DNA from 2 places in the Pseudomonas sp. FP597 genome. Region 1 is predicted to be linked to the other one. Evidence: predicted binding sites of a transcription regulator. Region 1 holds the regulator's gene; the other holds the start of a gene.

Region 1 (7,918 bases):
GTCCCGCGCTTGAAGGTCAGACCCTTCAGCTCGACCGCGTAGGCGTTATCGGCACTCATCTAAACTCCTTGGGATGCAGCCTCTCACTCAGACACCACGCTTGCGACAAACGTTTGCAACGGTGACGCAATAGATAGCCACATGGGCTGGGCGGACCGAACTGGCGGCGAACTATATCACTGCTGGTACAACGCGCCCAAGGCCGGAACTGCGCTTGTTCAGATCCAGGACAGGGAAAAAACGTTGCCGGCTATGTTACCAAGGCTGGAATCTCAGGCACCCGCTGAATAAAGCATGACGAACTTGCGTGAGGGAATCGATCATTACCGCTATAATCGCCGACTTTTCGTCAGGCTATACGATTTCAGACATGAGCCAATCCAGCGACCTTATTCAATCCGCACAACGCACCATCCGCCTCGAGCTTGAAGCCGTAGAAGGCTTGCTGGCACATATCGACGCAGATTTCGTACGCGCCTGCGAGATGATTCTGGCCAGCAAGGGCCGCGTTGTCGTGGTCGGCATGGGCAAGTCGGGCCACGTCGGCAACAAGATCGCCGCCACCCTGGCCAGCACCGGAACCACCGCGTTTTTCGTGCATCCCGCCGAGGCCAGCCACGGCGACATGGGCATGATCACCAAGGATGACATCATCCTGGCGCTGTCCAACTCCGGCACCACCAACGAAATCGTGACCCTGCTGCCGCTGATCAAACGCCTGGGGATCCAGATGATCAGCATCACCGGCAACCCGGACTCGACGCTGGCCAAGGCCGCCGAAGTGAACCTGAATGTTCACGTGGCCCACGAAGCCTGCCCGCTGAACCTGGCGCCGACCTCCTCCACCACCGCCGCGCTGGTCATGGGCGATGCCCTCTCCGTAGCGTTGCTGGAGGCCCGCGGGTTCACCGCCGAAGATTTCGCGTTTTCACATCCTGGCGGCGCCCTGGGCCGGCGCCTGCTGTTGAAAGTAGAGAATGTCATGCATTCGGGCGATGAATTGCCTCACGTGCAGCGCGGCACCCTGCTGAAGGACGCGCTGATGGAAATGACCCGCAAAGGCCTGGGCATGACCGTGATCCTGGAAGCCGACGGGCGCCTGGCCGGCGTGTTCACCGACGGTGACTTGCGGCGCACCCTGGACCGCACCATCGATATCCACACCGCAACCATCGACGCGGTCATGACTCCACACGGCAAGACCGCACGCCCCGAGATGCTCGCGGCCGAAGCATTGAAGATCATGGAAGACCACAAGATCGGCGCGCTGGTGGTGGTCGATAATCACGACCACCCGGTAGGCGCCCTGAACATGCACGACTTGTTGCGTGCGGGAGTGATGTAAATGACCAGCGATTTATTGCAACGCGGCAAGCACATCAAGTTGGCGATTTTCGACGTTGATGGCGTGCTGACCGATGGCCGCCTGTACTTTCTCGAAGACGGCAGCGAATTCAAGACATTCAACACACTGGACGGCCAGGGCATCAAGATGCTGATGGCGGCAGGTGTGCAGACGGCGATTATCAGCGGCCGAAAAACCCCCGTTGTGGAACGCCGCGCACAAAACCTGGGAATTGCTCACCTGTATCAGGGCCGTGAGGATAAACTGGTGGTGCTGGACGAGCTTCTTGGCCAACTCAACCTAAGCTATGAGCAGGTCGCCTACCTGGGCGATGACCTGCCGGACTTGCCGGTCATTCGCCGGGTGGGCCTGGGCATGGCCGTCGCCAACGCGGCGGCGTTCGTTCGCGAGCACGCCCATGGCATCACCACCGCCCGTGGTGGCGAAGGTGCGGCCCGTGAGTTCTGCGAACTGATTCTGCGAGCCCAGGGCAGCCTTGAAGCGGCCCACGCCGCCTACTTATAGAGCGTTATATGCTGAGCAAAAAGATTCGCAACTTCCTGCTATTCGGAGTCATCGCCGCGCTGTTCCTGGCGGTGGGCTACTGGAATATCAGCCCGGAGCGCTTCCTCGACCAGCCTGCCGCGCAGGTCGACAAAGGCGCTATCGACTATTACGCCACCAACGCCTACAGCGTGCAGTTCCTGCCCGACGGCAAGGTGCAGTATGAAATGACCTCGGACAAGGTCGAGCATTTGAAGGCCAGCGAAGTTACCTTGCTGACCAACCCGGACTTGAACCTTTATCGCGGCACTGAGTTTCCCTGGCACGTCACCAGCAAGCGTGGCGAAGTGAACCCGGACGGCACCCAGGTGGAGCTGATTGACTCGGTGCGCGTCGCGCGCACCGATGCCAAGAACCGTGACACCGTGATTACCAGCAGTCGCATGACCGTATTCCCACAGAAGCAATATGCGCAGACCGAGCAAGACGTTAGAATCGACGGCGCTGGCGGTGTATCGACTGGCAAGGGAATGAAAGCGTATTTGAAAGAAAGCAGGATACACCTGCTATCGAACGTAAGAGGACAGTATGAGGCTCGTTAAAACTCTCCCTATTTTGCTCGGCCTGGGCGCTGTACTGGGAAGCGTGAGCGCCTGGGCTCTGCCGAACGATAGCCAGCAGCCGATCCACATTTCGGCTGATGATGCGCAACTGGATGACAAGCAAGGTGTAGCGACCTACACCGGCGGCGTGATCATCACCCAAGGTTCGATGAAGATCACCGGTAATACCGTAACGCTGACGCGCACCCAAAGCGGTGACATCGACGTCGTGACTTCGGTAGGCAACCTGGCTTACTTCGAACAGAAGCAGTCGGCTACCGACACAGGTCCGATGAAAGGCTACGGCAAGACTATCCAGTATCACGCCCAGCAGAATCGCATCGTCCTGATTGACCAGGCCAAGGTGCTGAGCCCGGACGGCAACTCCACGGAAGGTGAAAAAATCACCTATGACACCGTGAAGCAGATCGCTAACGCCGGTCGCGCCAATGGCAGCAAAGTCACCGCGCCGCGCCCACGCATCGACATGGTTATCCAGCCGAAGAAGAAGGCCGAGTAATGGCAACCCTGAAAGCCCAGCATCTGGCCAAGGCCTATAAAAGCCGTCAGGTCGTGCGCGACGTCAGCCTGTCGATCGACAGCGGCCAGATCGTCGGCTTGCTCGGCCCCAACGGCGCCGGCAAGACCACCTGCTTCTATATGATCGTCGGCCTGGTCCAGGCGGACCAGGGTCGCGTTCTGATCGACGACCTGGATGTCAGCCACCAGCCGATGCACGGCCGTGCGCGGGCCGGTATCGGCTATCTTCCCCAGGAAGCGTCGATCTTCCGCAAACTGTCGGTTGCGGACAACATCATGGCGATCCTTGAGACCCGCAAGGAACTCGACCGCGATGGGCGCCGCAAGGAGCTGGAAAGCCTGCTGCAGGAATTCCACATCAACCACATTCGCGACAACCTGGGCATGAGCCTGTCCGGTGGTGAACGCCGCCGCGTGGAAATCGCCCGTGCCCTGGCGACCGCCCCCAAGTTCATCTTGCTGGACGAACCGTTTGCCGGCGTCGACCCGATCTCGGTCGGTGACATCAAGCAGATCATCCACCACCTCAAGGCCAAGGGTATCGGTGTGCTGATCACCGACCACAACGTGCGTGAAACCCTCGATATCTGCGAAACCGCGTATATCGTTAACGATGGCCAATTGATCGCCGAGGGTGACTCCGCGACTATCCTCGCCAACGAACTGGTCAAGGAAGTGTACCTGGGTCACGAGTTCCGCCTGTAAACCTGTCCGTACCGACAAGGCGGCGGCAAGTCGGTCGCCTGGAGCGCGGGAGTCAATAAAAACCTCGAGTTTTTTATTGTTACCGCGCTCTAGGCAAAGCCCCCGATATCAGGCATATAATTTGCTTATGTTTGGCGCTCACGCGCCCTGTCGTGGATGGCGCACTGCGCCGGCGAATAAGGTGTTAAGCCCCTGCCATGAAACCATCGCTAGTCCTGAGAATGGGCCAGCAGCTGACGATGACACCGCAGCTGCAACAGGCCATCCGCCTGCTCCAATTGTCGACCCTGGACCTGCAACAGGAAATCCAGGAGGCCTTGGAGTCCAATCCGATGCTCGAACGCCAGGAAGAGGGCGACGACTTCGATAATGCAGACCCGCTGGCCGACAACATCGAGCAAAAACCCAATTCCGACGTGCAGGAACCGTCCTATCAGGAAACCGCCCCGACGGTGGATAACCTTGAGGAAGGCGACTGGAACGAACGCATTCCCAACGAACTCCCGGTGGACACCGCCTGGGAAGACGTCTACCAGACCAGTGCCAGCAGCCTGCCCAGCAACGACGATGACGAGTGGGACTTCACCACCCGCACCTCCGCCGGCGAAAGCCTGCAGAGCCATCTGCTGTGGCAACTGAACCTGGCGCCGATGTCGGACACCGATCGCCTGATCGCCGTGACCCTGATCGACTGCATCAACAACCAGGGCTATCTGGACGAGACGCTCGAAGAAATTCTCGATGCCTTCGACCCGGAACTGGACATCGAACTGGACGAAATCGAAGCCGTCCTGCACCGCATCCAGCAGTTCGAACCCGCCGGTATCGGCGCGCGCACCCTCAGCGAATGCCTGCTGCTGCAACTGCGCCAGTTGCCCGCCAAGACTGCGTGGCTCGCGGAAGCCCAACGCCTGGTCACCGATTACATCGACCTGCTGGGCAGCCGCGACTACAGCCAGTTGATGCGCCGCATGAAGCTCAAGGAAGATGACCTGCGCCAGGTCATCGAGCTGGTGCAAAGCCTCAACCCGCGCCCAGGCTCGCAGATCGAATCCAGCGAAGCCGAATACGTGATTCCCGATGTGATCGTGCGCAAGGACAACGAACGCTGGCTGGTTGAGCTTAACCAGGAGTCGGTGCCGCGCCTGCGCGTCAACCCGCAATACGCCGGTTTTGTAAAACGCGCCGACACCAGTGCCGACAATACCTTCATGCGCAACCAGTTGCAGGAAGCGCGCTGGTTCATCAAGAGCCTGCAAAGCCGCAACGAAACCCTGATGAAAGTGGCCACCCAGATCGTCGAGCACCAGCGCGGCTTCCTGGAGTACGGCGACGAGGCGATGAAGCCGCTGGTCCTGCATGACATCGCCGAAGCGGTGGGCATGCACGAGTCGACGATTTCACGGGTGACCACGCAGAAATTCATGCATACCCCACGGGGTATCTATGAGCTGAAATACTTTTTCTCCAGCCACGTCAGCACCTCCGAGGGCGGCGAATGCTCGTCCACGGCGATCCGCGCGATCATCAAAAAACTGGTTGCCGCGGAAAATCAGAAAAAGCCGTTGAGTGACAGCAAGATCGCTGGTTTACTGGAGGCACAAGGCATTCAGGTCGCCCGTCGAACCGTCGCCAAGTACCGCGAGTCCCTTGGGATCGCGCCTTCCAGCGAGCGTAAGCGTTTGATGTGACGGGCGGGCCACAGCGTTCCAGTGGCGGGTATTCCTACCCGCCGCTTTATGCACTGGCAACGAAGGAGAAGCTGTATGCAAGTCAACATCAGTGGACACCAGCTGGAAGTCACCAAGCCCCTGCGTGAGTACACCGAGAGCAAGCTGAACAAGCTTGCGGGGCATTTTGACAAGATCACCAACGTGCAGGTCATCATGGAGGTCGATAAGCTCAAGCAGAAAATCGAGGCCACCCTGCACGTACCGAATGCCAAGCTCGTCGCCAATGCTGAGCATGAGGACATGTACGCGGCGATTGACTCGCTCTACGACAAGCTGGACCGCCAACTCATAAAGCATAAGGAAAAGAATCTGCACCTGATGCAAGGTACAGGTCGTTAACCCTCCCCCCATGATCCGACTTGAATCCATCCTGACCCCCGGCCGTTCCCTCGTGAACGTGCCGGGCGGCAGCAAGAAAAAAGCCCTCGAACAAATTGCCAACCTGATCCACCGCGAGGTGCCGGATCTGGAGATGCAAGATGTCTTCGAAGCGCTGGTTGCCCGTGAAAAACTCGGCTCCACAGGTTTTGGCAACGGTATCGCCATTCCTCACTGCCGCCTCAAAGGTTGCAATAGTCCCGTGAGCGCCCTGCTGCACCTGGAAGCGCCCATCGATTTCGACGCCATCGACGGTGCCCCGGTCGACCTGCTGTTTGTGCTGCTGGTCCCGGAAGCCGCCACCGATGCGCACCTGGAACTGCTCCGGCAGATCGCCAGCATGCTCGACCGCAAGGACGTCCGCGACAAACTGCGCAGTGCCAGCAGCAATGAGGCGCTGTATCAAGTTGTCCTGGATGAACAAAACGGGCACTAATCATGCGTTTGATCATCGTCAGCGGCCGCTCAGGCTCGGGTAAAAGCACCGCGCTCAATGTGCTTGAGGACAGCGGCTTCTATTGCATCGACAACCTGCCCGCCGGCCTGCTGCCGGAACTGGCGGAACGTGCACTTATTCACACCGAATTGGCGCAACCGCTGGTAGCCGTTTCGATTGACGCGCGCAACTTGCCCAGCCACCTGTCGCGCTTCCCGGAACTGCTTGAAGAAGTGCGCGCCAAGCATATCCACTGTGATGTGCTGTACCTGGACGCCGACGAGGAGACACTGCTCAAGCGTTTCTCCGAAACCCGTCGACGCCACCCGCTCAGTAGCCCGCACCGCTCCCTGGCCGAAGCCATCGAGGACGAAACCAAGCTGCTGGGCCCGATCATTGATCTGGCCGACCTCAAGATCAACACCACCAGTCTCAACCTGTATCAACTGCGCGACGCTATCAAGCTGCGCCTGTTGAGCCAGCCCGAGCCCGGCACGGCGTTTCTCGTCGAGTCATTCGGCTTCAAGCGTGGGATGCCGGTGGATGCCGACCTGGTGTTCGATGTGCGCTGCCTGCCCAACCCCTACTGGAAGCCTGAACTGCGCGAGCAGTCCGGGTTGGACCAGCCTGTGGCTGAGTACCTGGCCGCGCAGCCTGATGTAGAGGAGATGTTCCAGGACATTTCCAGCTACTTGCTCAAATGGTTGCCGCGTTTCGCCGCGAGCAATCGCGCGTATGTCACCATTGCCATCGGCTGCACCGGCGGCCACCACCGCTCCGTCTACCTGACCGAACGCCTGGGCCAGGTGCTGCAACAAACCCTCAAGAACGTCCAGGTCCGCCACCGCGACCTCAGCTGAAAGGAACACCCCCGCGATGCCCGCTCGTGAAATTGAAATCATCAACAAGCTGGGTTTGCACGCCCGGGCCTCGGCCAAGTTCGTCGGCGTCGCCGGGCAGTTTCCCTGCCAGATCCGCGCCGGGCGCAGCCCGGACTCCATGGTCGATGGCAAGAGCATCATGGCCATGATGATGCTGGCGGCCGGCAAGGGCACAACGATTCATTTGAAGACCGAAGGCGAGCAAGAACAGGAAGCGATGGATGCCCTGGTGGCGCTGATCAACAACTACTTTGACGAGGGCGAATAAACCCGCTTTTGACTCAGGCACGAGGCCGCAATGGCCTCAGCCCAACGCAGTATCCATCACCATCATCAAGCAGAACCCGATGCACAAGCCAAGGCTGGCCAGTTTTTCGTGGCCATTGCGGCGCGATTCGGGGATGACTTCGTGAGTCACCACCAGCAACATCGCCCCAGCCGCCAGCGCCAGCCCCAGAGGTAACAGCACCTGCGCCAGGCTCACCAACCAGGCGCAGAGCACGGCGAATACCGGTTCTACCAAACCTGAAGCGGCACCGATCAGGAACGCCTTGACCCGCGACATCCCCGCCCCGGCCAATACCAAGGCAATTACCAGGCCTTCTGGTACATCCTGCAAGGCAATGCCCATGGCCAGGCTGTCCGCATCCGGCATGCCGCCACCGGCGGAGACACCCACCGCCATGCCTTCCGGAATGTTGTGAGCGATGATGGCAAATACAAACAGCCAGATGCGCGGCGGGATTACCGGTTTTTCCGGAGTGCCCACCAGCATTTCCGGGCTGGCACCGGAG
Region 2 (7,918 bases), 2.7 Mb from region 1:
ACACAGCAAGCAGCGCCACCGAGACGCAGAGCCATCTGCGATACCGTGGGAACCTGGGGCGTCGGGAAACTGTCGTTTTAATGTCCATGGCCAGTAAATAGCAAAGCTCGTGCCGTTTAGTGTCGGGTGCGCGTCGCACCTCAAAGGTTTTAGCGTAGGAGTCTGGGCATGGCAGGTGTAATGGATTCAGTAAACCAGCGCACACAGCTTGTAGGGCAGAATCGCCTGGAGTTGCTGCTGTTTCGTCTGGACGGCAAGCAGCTGTATGGCATCAACGTGTTCAAGGTGCGGGAAGTGCTGCAATGCCCCAAGCTGACGATCATGCCCAAATCCAGCCCGGTGGTGTGTGGGGTGGCAAACATTCGGGGTGCGACCATCCCGATTCTTGACCTCGCGCTGGCGACGGGGTCGGCAGGTTTGCAGGACCGCGAAAACCCGTTCGTGATCATTACCGAATACAACACCAAGACCCAGGGCTTTCTGGTGCGCTCGGTGGAGCGCATCGTCAACATGAACTGGGAAGAGATCCATCCGCCGCCCAAGGGCACCGGCCGCGATCACTACCTGACGGCGGTGACGCGGGTGGATAACCAGTTGGTGGAAATCATCGACGTGGAGAAGATCCTCGCCGAAGTTGCCCCGACCTCGGAGAATATTTCGGTCGGTGTGGTGGATGCCGAGACGGCACACAAGGCGGTGTCACTGCGTGTGCTCACGGTGGATGACTCCTCGGTGGCGCGCAAACAGGTGACCCGTTGCCTGCAGACCGTCGGTGTGGATGTGGTGGCGCTCAACGATGGCCGCCAGGCGTTGGATTACCTGCGCAAGCTGGTGGAGGAAGGCAAGAAACCGGAAGAAGAATTCTTGATGATGATTTCCGACATCGAGATGCCGGAAATGGACGGTTATACTCTCACGGCCGAGATACGCAGCGATCCACGTATGCAGAAATTGCATATCGTCCTGCATACTTCATTGTCAGGTGTATTCAACCAGGCGATGGTCAAGAAGGTCGGTGCCGATGACTTCCTGGCCAAATTCCGGCCTGATGACCTGGCATCCCGGGTAGTTGACCGGATCAAGGCAGCAGATCACGGCTAGGGCTTTTTTCCCTGGCGGTCATACGATTTTAGAGGCGGTATCAGTGTCGACAGGTAATTTGGATTTTGAGCAGTTCCGGGTATTCCTGGAAAAGGCCTGTGGCATATTGCTTGGTGAAAACAAGCAATACCTGGTGTCCAGCCGTCTCAACAAGCTGATGGAACAGCAGGGTATCAAGTCCCTGGGCGAGTTGGTCCAGCGGATCCAGGGCCAGCCTCGCGGCGGCCTGAAAGAGATGGTGGTCGACGCCATGACCACCAATGAAACCTTGTGGTTTCGCGACACCTATCCGTTCGAGGTGCTCAAGAGCAAAGTGCTGCCCGAGGCCATCAAGGCCAGTCCGGGCCAGCGTTTGCGCATCTGGTCGGCGGCCTGCTCTTCGGGGCAGGAACCGTATTCGATCTCGATGTCCATCGATGAGTTCGAACGGACCAACATGGGCCAGCTGAAGGCCGGCGCGCAAATTGTCGCCACCGACCTGTCCGGCACCATGCTCACCAACTGCAAGACCGGTGAGTACGACAGCCTGGCGCTGGGCCGTGGGTTGTCCCAGGAGCGCCTGCAACGTTACTTCGAGCCCAAAGGGGCCGGACGTTGGGCGATCAAGGCGCCGATCAAGAACCGCGTGGAGTTTCGTTCGTTCAACCTGCTCGACAGCTACGCCAGTTTGGGCAAGTTCGACATGGTGTTTTGCCGCAATGTGCTGATCTACTTTTCCGCCGAGGTGAAGAAAGACATCCTGTTGCGCATCCATGGCACCCTCAAGCGCGGCGGCTACCTGTTCCTTGGTGCGTCCGAGGCGCTGAATGGCTTGCCGGATCATTTCCAGATGGTGCAGTGCAGCCCGGGCATCATCTACCAGGCTAAATAAGCCGTCGTACCAGTCAAAATGTGGGAGGGGGCTTACCCCCTCCCACATTTTTTTTGCGGCAAGTTTCGAACGAGCGGCAACTCCCCATTGCCGCTTTACTGGCACCACGCGGAAACCGATTGCCGCTTTTCTGGCATTGCCGCCGGCAAGCACCTCGCAAACCCTTGGTATACGGGCCTTCGGAGAATTGGCATGCGCCTTGCTATAGCCCTGTTAACGAACAGCAGGTCAGCCTAAAGGTTTCCGCCATGAGCATCAGCTTCGATAAAGCGCTCGGTATCCACGAACAAGCCCTGGGCTTCCGCGCCCAGCGTGCCGAAGTCCTGGCCAACAACATTGCCAACGCCGACACCCCGAACTACAAGGCTCGGGACCTGGACTTCTCCGCCGTGCTCGCCGCACAGCAGGACAAGACCAAGAACGGCACCTTCGCCCTGAACATGACCAACAGCCGTCATATCGAAGCGCAAGGCCTGAGCAGTGGTGACGAGTCGTTGCTGTATCGCACGCCGATGCAGCCGTCGATCGACCAGAACACCGTCGACGCCCAGCTGGAGCAATCGGCCTACGCCGAGAACTCGGTGAACTTTCAGGCCAGCTTTACCCTGCTCAACAGCAAATTCAAAGGGCTGATGTCAGCCCTGCGTGGAGAGTAAGCCATGTCCCTGTCCAGTGTTTTCAATATTGCCGGTAGTGGCATGAGTGCCCAGACCACGCGCCTCAACACCGTCGCCAGTAACATCGCCAACGCCGAGACCGTGTCTTCGAGCATTGACCAGACCTACCGCGCCCGTCACCCGGTGTTCGCCACCATGTTCCAGGCCGGCCAGAACGGTGGCAGCGATTCGCTGTTCCAGGAGCAGGACGCCGCCGGCAAAGGCGTGCAGGTGCTCGGCGTGGTCGAAGACCAGAGCAACCTTGAAGCGCGTTATGAGCCCAATCACCCGGCGGCGAACGAAAAAGGCTACGTGTACTACCCGAACGTCAACGTGGTCGAGGAAATGGCAGACATGATTTCCGCCAGCCGTTCGTTCCAGACCAACGCGGAAATGATGAACACCGCCAAAACCATGATGCAGAAGGTCCTGACCCTGGGTCAGTGATAAGGGGCGCCAATAATGGCCATCGTTGATACGTCTACCAACACGGCAGTCCAGGACCTTTTCAATTCCAAGGTCAAGACTGCAACGGACAACAGCAGCCTGGGTGACGCTTCCAAGGCCGCGACGGGCAACCAGTCGCTGGGCAAGGACGCGTTCCTGCAGCTGCTGGTGACCCAACTGAAAAACCAGAACCCGCTGTCGCCCCAGGACAACGGTGCCTTCGTGGCCCAGCTGGCGCAGTTCAGCAGCCTGGAAGGCATCAATACCCTGAACGATTCGGTGAACAACATCTCCAGCAACTTCAGCTCCTCGCAGGCGCTGCAGGCTTCGTCGCTGGTGGGGCGTTCGATCATCACCCAGACCGACAAGGCACTGGTGGATACCAGCAAGAGCATGACCGGTTCGGTGGCGGTGACAGCGGCGACCGGCAACGTCGCCGTGAAGATCACCGACAAAGACGGCAACGTGGTGCGCACTCTCGATCTGGGTGCTCAGAACGCTGGTACGTCGGACTTTATCTGGGATGGCAAGAACGACAACGGCGAGGTCGCGCCAGCCGGCACCTACACCTTTGCGGCCACGACCAAGAATGACAAGGGCGACTCCGTGGCCCTGGCGACTTCGCTGCCGGCAACGGTGACCAGCGTGACGTTGAGCAAGACCGGCGGCGAAATGCTGCTGAACCTTGCAGGTGGCATGGGCAGCGTGAAGCTGTCGCAAATTCAGACTATTGGTACATAGAGCCGGCTAGATACGGCAGAGGGAGAGAAACATGTCTTTTAACATCGGCCTTAGCGGCCTCTATGCGGCCAACAAACAGCTGGACGTGACCGGTAACAACATTGCCAACGTCGCGACCACTGGCTTCAAGTCGTCCCGTGCGGAATTCGCCGACATCTACGCGGCGTCCAAGCTGGGCACCGGCCAGAACAGCATCGGCAATGGCGTGAACCTGGCGGCGGTGTCCCAGCAGTTCACCCAGGGTGACGTCAACGGCAGCGGCGGTATTCTGGACATGGCGATCCAGGGCGGCGGCTTCTTCGTGCAGAAGGGCAGCGACGGTTCGCTGGAGTACACCCGCAGTGGTGCCTTCCGTGCCGACAAGGACGGCTTCATCACCAACAACACCGGCACCTCGCGCCTGCAAGGCTATGCGGCGGATGATGACGGCAAAATTATCAAGGGCGGCCTGACCGACCTGCAACTGAACCTGTCGAACCTGCCGCCGAAGGCGTCCACCAAAGTCGACTCCACCAGTAACCTGAACTCCTCGGAGCCGGTGATCGACCAGACGCTCAAGCCGTTCGATCCCTCCGATACCAGCACGTTCACCACTCAGTACAGCACCACCTTGTATGACTCCCAGGGCAATGCGCACCCCATGGTGCAATACCTGGTGAAAACCGACGGCAACAAGTGGAACGCCTACACACTGATTGACGGTCGCAACCCGAACGGTTCGTCGCCAACGGGCGGTACCCCGCCTACGCCGCCTGTAGCGTCGACCTTGACCTTTGACGGCGCTGGCAAGCTGTCGAGCATTGTCACCGGGGGGAGCTCCAGCACCACCCTGACCCTGACCGGTTGGGTGCCCGGTACTGTGACCAACGGTGTATGGAAGGCAAACGGCGCGGATGCCAACCCTACGGGTATCGCCATCAATATGGCGAACATCACCCAGTACAACTCGGCCACCTACCGTAACCCACCGATCACCGACGGCTATGCCACCGGTCAGATCACCGGCCTGAAAATCGACGGCAACGGCGTCATGTTCGCCACGTTCAGCAACCAGCAGAGCAAGGCCATCGGCCAGATCTCCCTGGCCAGCTTCAACAACGAACAGGGCCTGCAGCCTGCCGGCAGTACCACCTGGAGAGAGACGTTCGCCTCGGGCCAGCCGGGTTACGACACCCCGCAATCCGGTACCTTGGGGTCGATCGTGGCCAACTCCCTGGAGAACTCCAACGTCAACCTGACCAACGAGCTGGTGGACCTGATCAAGGCCCAGAGCAACTATCAGGCGAACGCCAAGACCATCTCCACCCAGAGCACCATCATGCAGACCATCATTCAGATGACCTGATGCCTTAGGTGCCCGATAAAAACCCTCGTTTGAGGGTTTTTTTTACCTTTCAATCGACTCAAGCGCCAATTCTCACCGCCCGGCCAATCGCAAGCTGACAACGATCGGTTGGAACGCCTTCGACCTGTTTCGCCACCCATCGTGCCTGGGGCCGCTGAGCCTGTGTTGATGGGGAAGAAGGTATGGACGGTGTAAGGGCGGTGGGCGGCGGCCATAAGGTCGGGGGCGTGCGTTTCGATCCAGCAGGGGCGGGGTACTCCCTGAGGGGGAAAGCGCCGACAGACATTCCCAAACAAGATCCGACGGCCGATAAAGACACCGTCGTGAAACTGCTCAAGGCACTTGAAGATGCGCAGATGACCGGCAAGGACCAGACGGTTCGGGACCTGCGCGACAAGCTCAAGGATATTCGCGAGCAATTGGGTGACGAGAAGCTCAGGCAGATACTTGAGCAACTCAAAGAAGAAAGGCTGCGCAGTTGGATCGAGCTGTTAAAGAAGCTGTTTCCTGATTTGTTTCCAGATACACCTTCGCCTTCACCGTCTCCGCAGCCATCGCCAGGTGGTGGTGGTGGTGGTGGTGGTGGTGGTGGTGGTGGTGGTGGCGGCGGCGGCGGGGCTAGGCCCAACCCAAACCATTTCGGTCCCCGCGAGCCCATGAGTAATCTGCCGATTACCGAGGGGGCCAGACACTTCAATTACACGCCTGACCAGAGTAATCCAGGGAAAAAACCCGAGAACATTTGGAGTGGATTCAGCCAGGGGCCGGATGGCAACTGCGTCACTGTTTCAGCGATAAAGGGGGCGATGATGAAGTTTGGGCAGAAGCCCACCGACGTTTTCCGCGAGGTCACGGAAACGGGAGAGGGTTATAAGGTGAAAATGCGCGATGGATTCGAACTGTATTTATCCAGGAGCGAATTGCAGCAGGCGGCGAGATACGCGCAGTTCAAAGGGGATAATCCAGCCATGATGACCGACGCCAACTTCATGTTCGCAGCGAGTGCCAAGCGTGCGCAGATGGAGGGCAACGGTTTGGATGATCACCCCCTCGAGGCGAGAAAGAGTTTTGCCCATGCGATGCAAAGCTTGAACAACGGCGAAATACCTCATGAGGCATTGGACCGTCTGGGGCTGAAAGGCCTCTATCGGCAATCTTCAAGTAGTGAGCTTGCGAGCGGCAAGCTTGGGGTGGTGGCCTACGATCGCCACTCAATGGCGGTCATCGACGGACGGGTGGAATTGTGGGGGCGACGAGGCGGCTCGCCAAAGCAGGGGGTGGCGTACGCCTTTCTCTAGGCGACAAACGAAAAAGCCAGATATCCCCCCTTGCAGTGGGCTATCTGGCTTTTTCAATCACGGGCGGCGTACGCCCGCAATCCGCTCAGCTTATTGGCAAGCTTCGCAATCCGGCTCGTCAATCGCGCAGGCTTTTGGCACTGGCGCCGGACCGGCTGGAGCAGCCAGGACCGAATCATCACCGTGGTTGCCGCTGGATACAGCGTTCAGCTTACCGGTGTTGATGGTCGACTTCTCGGTGCTGGTCGCGGCCAGGGCACGGAGGTAATAAGTGGTTTTCAAGCCACGGTACCAAGCCATGCGGTAGGTCACGTCGAGCTTCTTGCCCGAAGCGCCGGCGATGTACAGGTTCAGGGACTGCGCCTGGTCGATCCACTTCTGACGACGGCTGGCGGCGTCAACAATCCACTTGGTGTCCACTTCGAACGCAGTCGCGTAGAGCTCTTTGAGCTCTTGCGGGATGCGCTCGATCTGCTGCACGGAACCGTCGTAGTACTTGAGGTCGTTGATCATCACCGAGTCCCACAGGCCACGGGCTTTCAGGTCGCGAACCAGGTACGGGTTGATCACGGTGAATTCGCCCGACAGGTTCGATTTCACATACAGGTTCTGGTAGGTCGGTTCGATCGACTGCGACACGCCAGTGATGTTGGCGATGGTCGCGGTCGGTGCGATGGCCATGATGTTGGAGTTACGAATACCTTTCTGCACACGGGCACGTACCGGCGCCCAGTCCAGGGTTTCGTTCAGGTCAACGTCGATGTACTTCTGGCCACGCTGCTCGATCAGGATCTGTTGCGAATCCAGCGGCAGGATGCCCTTGGACCACAGCGAGCCCTGGAACGTCTCGTAGGCGCCGCGCTCGTCGGCCAGGTCGCAGGACGCCTGGATCGCGTAGTAGCTGACCGCTTCCATGGACTTGTCGGCGAACTCGACCGCCGCATCCGAACCGTACGGAATGTGCTGCAGGTACAAAGCGTCCTGGAAGCCCATGATGCCCAGACCGACCGGACGGTGCTTGAAGTTGGAGTTCTGCGCCTGCGGCACCGAGTAGTAGTTGATGTCGATCACGTTATCAAGCATGCGAACTGCGGTGTTGACGGTGCGTTCCAGCTTGGCGGTGTCCAGCTTGCCGTTGACGATGTGGTTCGGCAGGTTGATCGAGCCCAGGTTGCAAACGGCGATCTCGTCCTTGTTGGTGTTCAAGGTGATCTCGGTGCACAGGTTCGAGCTGTGGACCACGCCCACGTGCTGCTGCGGGCTGCGCAGGTTGCATGGGTCCTTGAAGGTCAACCATGGGTGGCCGGTTTCGAACAGCATGGAGAGCATTTTGCGCCACAGGTCTTTGGCCTGGATGGTCTTGAACAGCTTGATCTTGCCAGGGTACTGGGCCAGGGCCTCGTAGTACTCGTAGCGCTCTTCGAAGGCCTTGCCGGTCAGGTCGTGCAGGTCCGGCACT

Evidence for each region. Region 1 encodes sigma-54, which starts transcription at its own class of promoters, with help from an activator protein. Its sites were predicted from a motif close to ANTGGCATNNANNTTGCTNT; they were not measured.
Region 2: a site for sigma-54 is predicted at 2,159-2,178, ahead of flgB (flagellar basal body rod protein FlgB). Genes of this name have one in related genera too.

The regions. Positions count from the first base shown of each region.
Region 1 covers NZ_CP117432.1:1,125,012-1,132,929, reverse strand. Annotated here, with positions in the region: gene PSH66_RS05190 (ATP-binding cassette domain-containing protein) at 1-59, opposite strand, end outside; gene PSH66_RS05185 (KpsF/GutQ family sugar-phosphate isomerase) at 371-1,345, shown strand; gene PSH66_RS05180 (HAD family hydrolase) at 1,346-1,870, shown strand; gene lptC (LPS export ABC transporter periplasmic protein LptC) at 1,879-2,451, shown strand; gene lptA (lipopolysaccharide transport periplasmic protein LptA) at 2,438-2,971, shown strand; gene lptB (LPS export ABC transporter ATP-binding protein) at 2,971-3,696, shown strand; gene PSH66_RS05160 (RNA polymerase factor sigma-54) at 3,894-5,387, shown strand; gene hpf (ribosome hibernation-promoting factor, HPF/YfiA family) at 5,463-5,768, shown strand; gene ptsN (PTS IIA-like nitrogen regulatory protein PtsN) at 5,779-6,243, shown strand; gene rapZ (RNase adapter RapZ) at 6,246-7,103, shown strand; gene PSH66_RS05140 (HPr family phosphocarrier protein) at 7,120-7,392, shown strand; gene PSH66_RS05135 (ZIP family metal transporter) at 7,429-7,918, opposite strand, start outside.
Region 2 covers NZ_CP117432.1:4,930,554-4,938,471, reverse strand. Annotated here, with positions in the region: gene flgA (flagellar basal body P-ring formation chaperone FlgA) at 1-88, opposite strand, end outside; gene PSH66_RS22515 (chemotaxis protein CheV) at 169-1,101, shown strand; gene cheR (protein-glutamate O-methyltransferase CheR) at 1,145-1,972, shown strand; gene flgB (flagellar basal body rod protein FlgB) at 2,221-2,628, shown strand; gene flgC (flagellar basal body rod protein FlgC) at 2,632-3,075, shown strand; gene flgD (flagellar hook assembly protein FlgD) at 3,091-3,816, shown strand; gene flgE (flagellar hook protein FlgE) at 3,848-5,161, shown strand; gene PSH66_RS22485 (hypothetical protein) at 5,344-6,459, shown strand; gene PSH66_RS22480 (ribonucleoside-diphosphate reductase subunit alpha) at 6,550-7,918, opposite strand, start outside.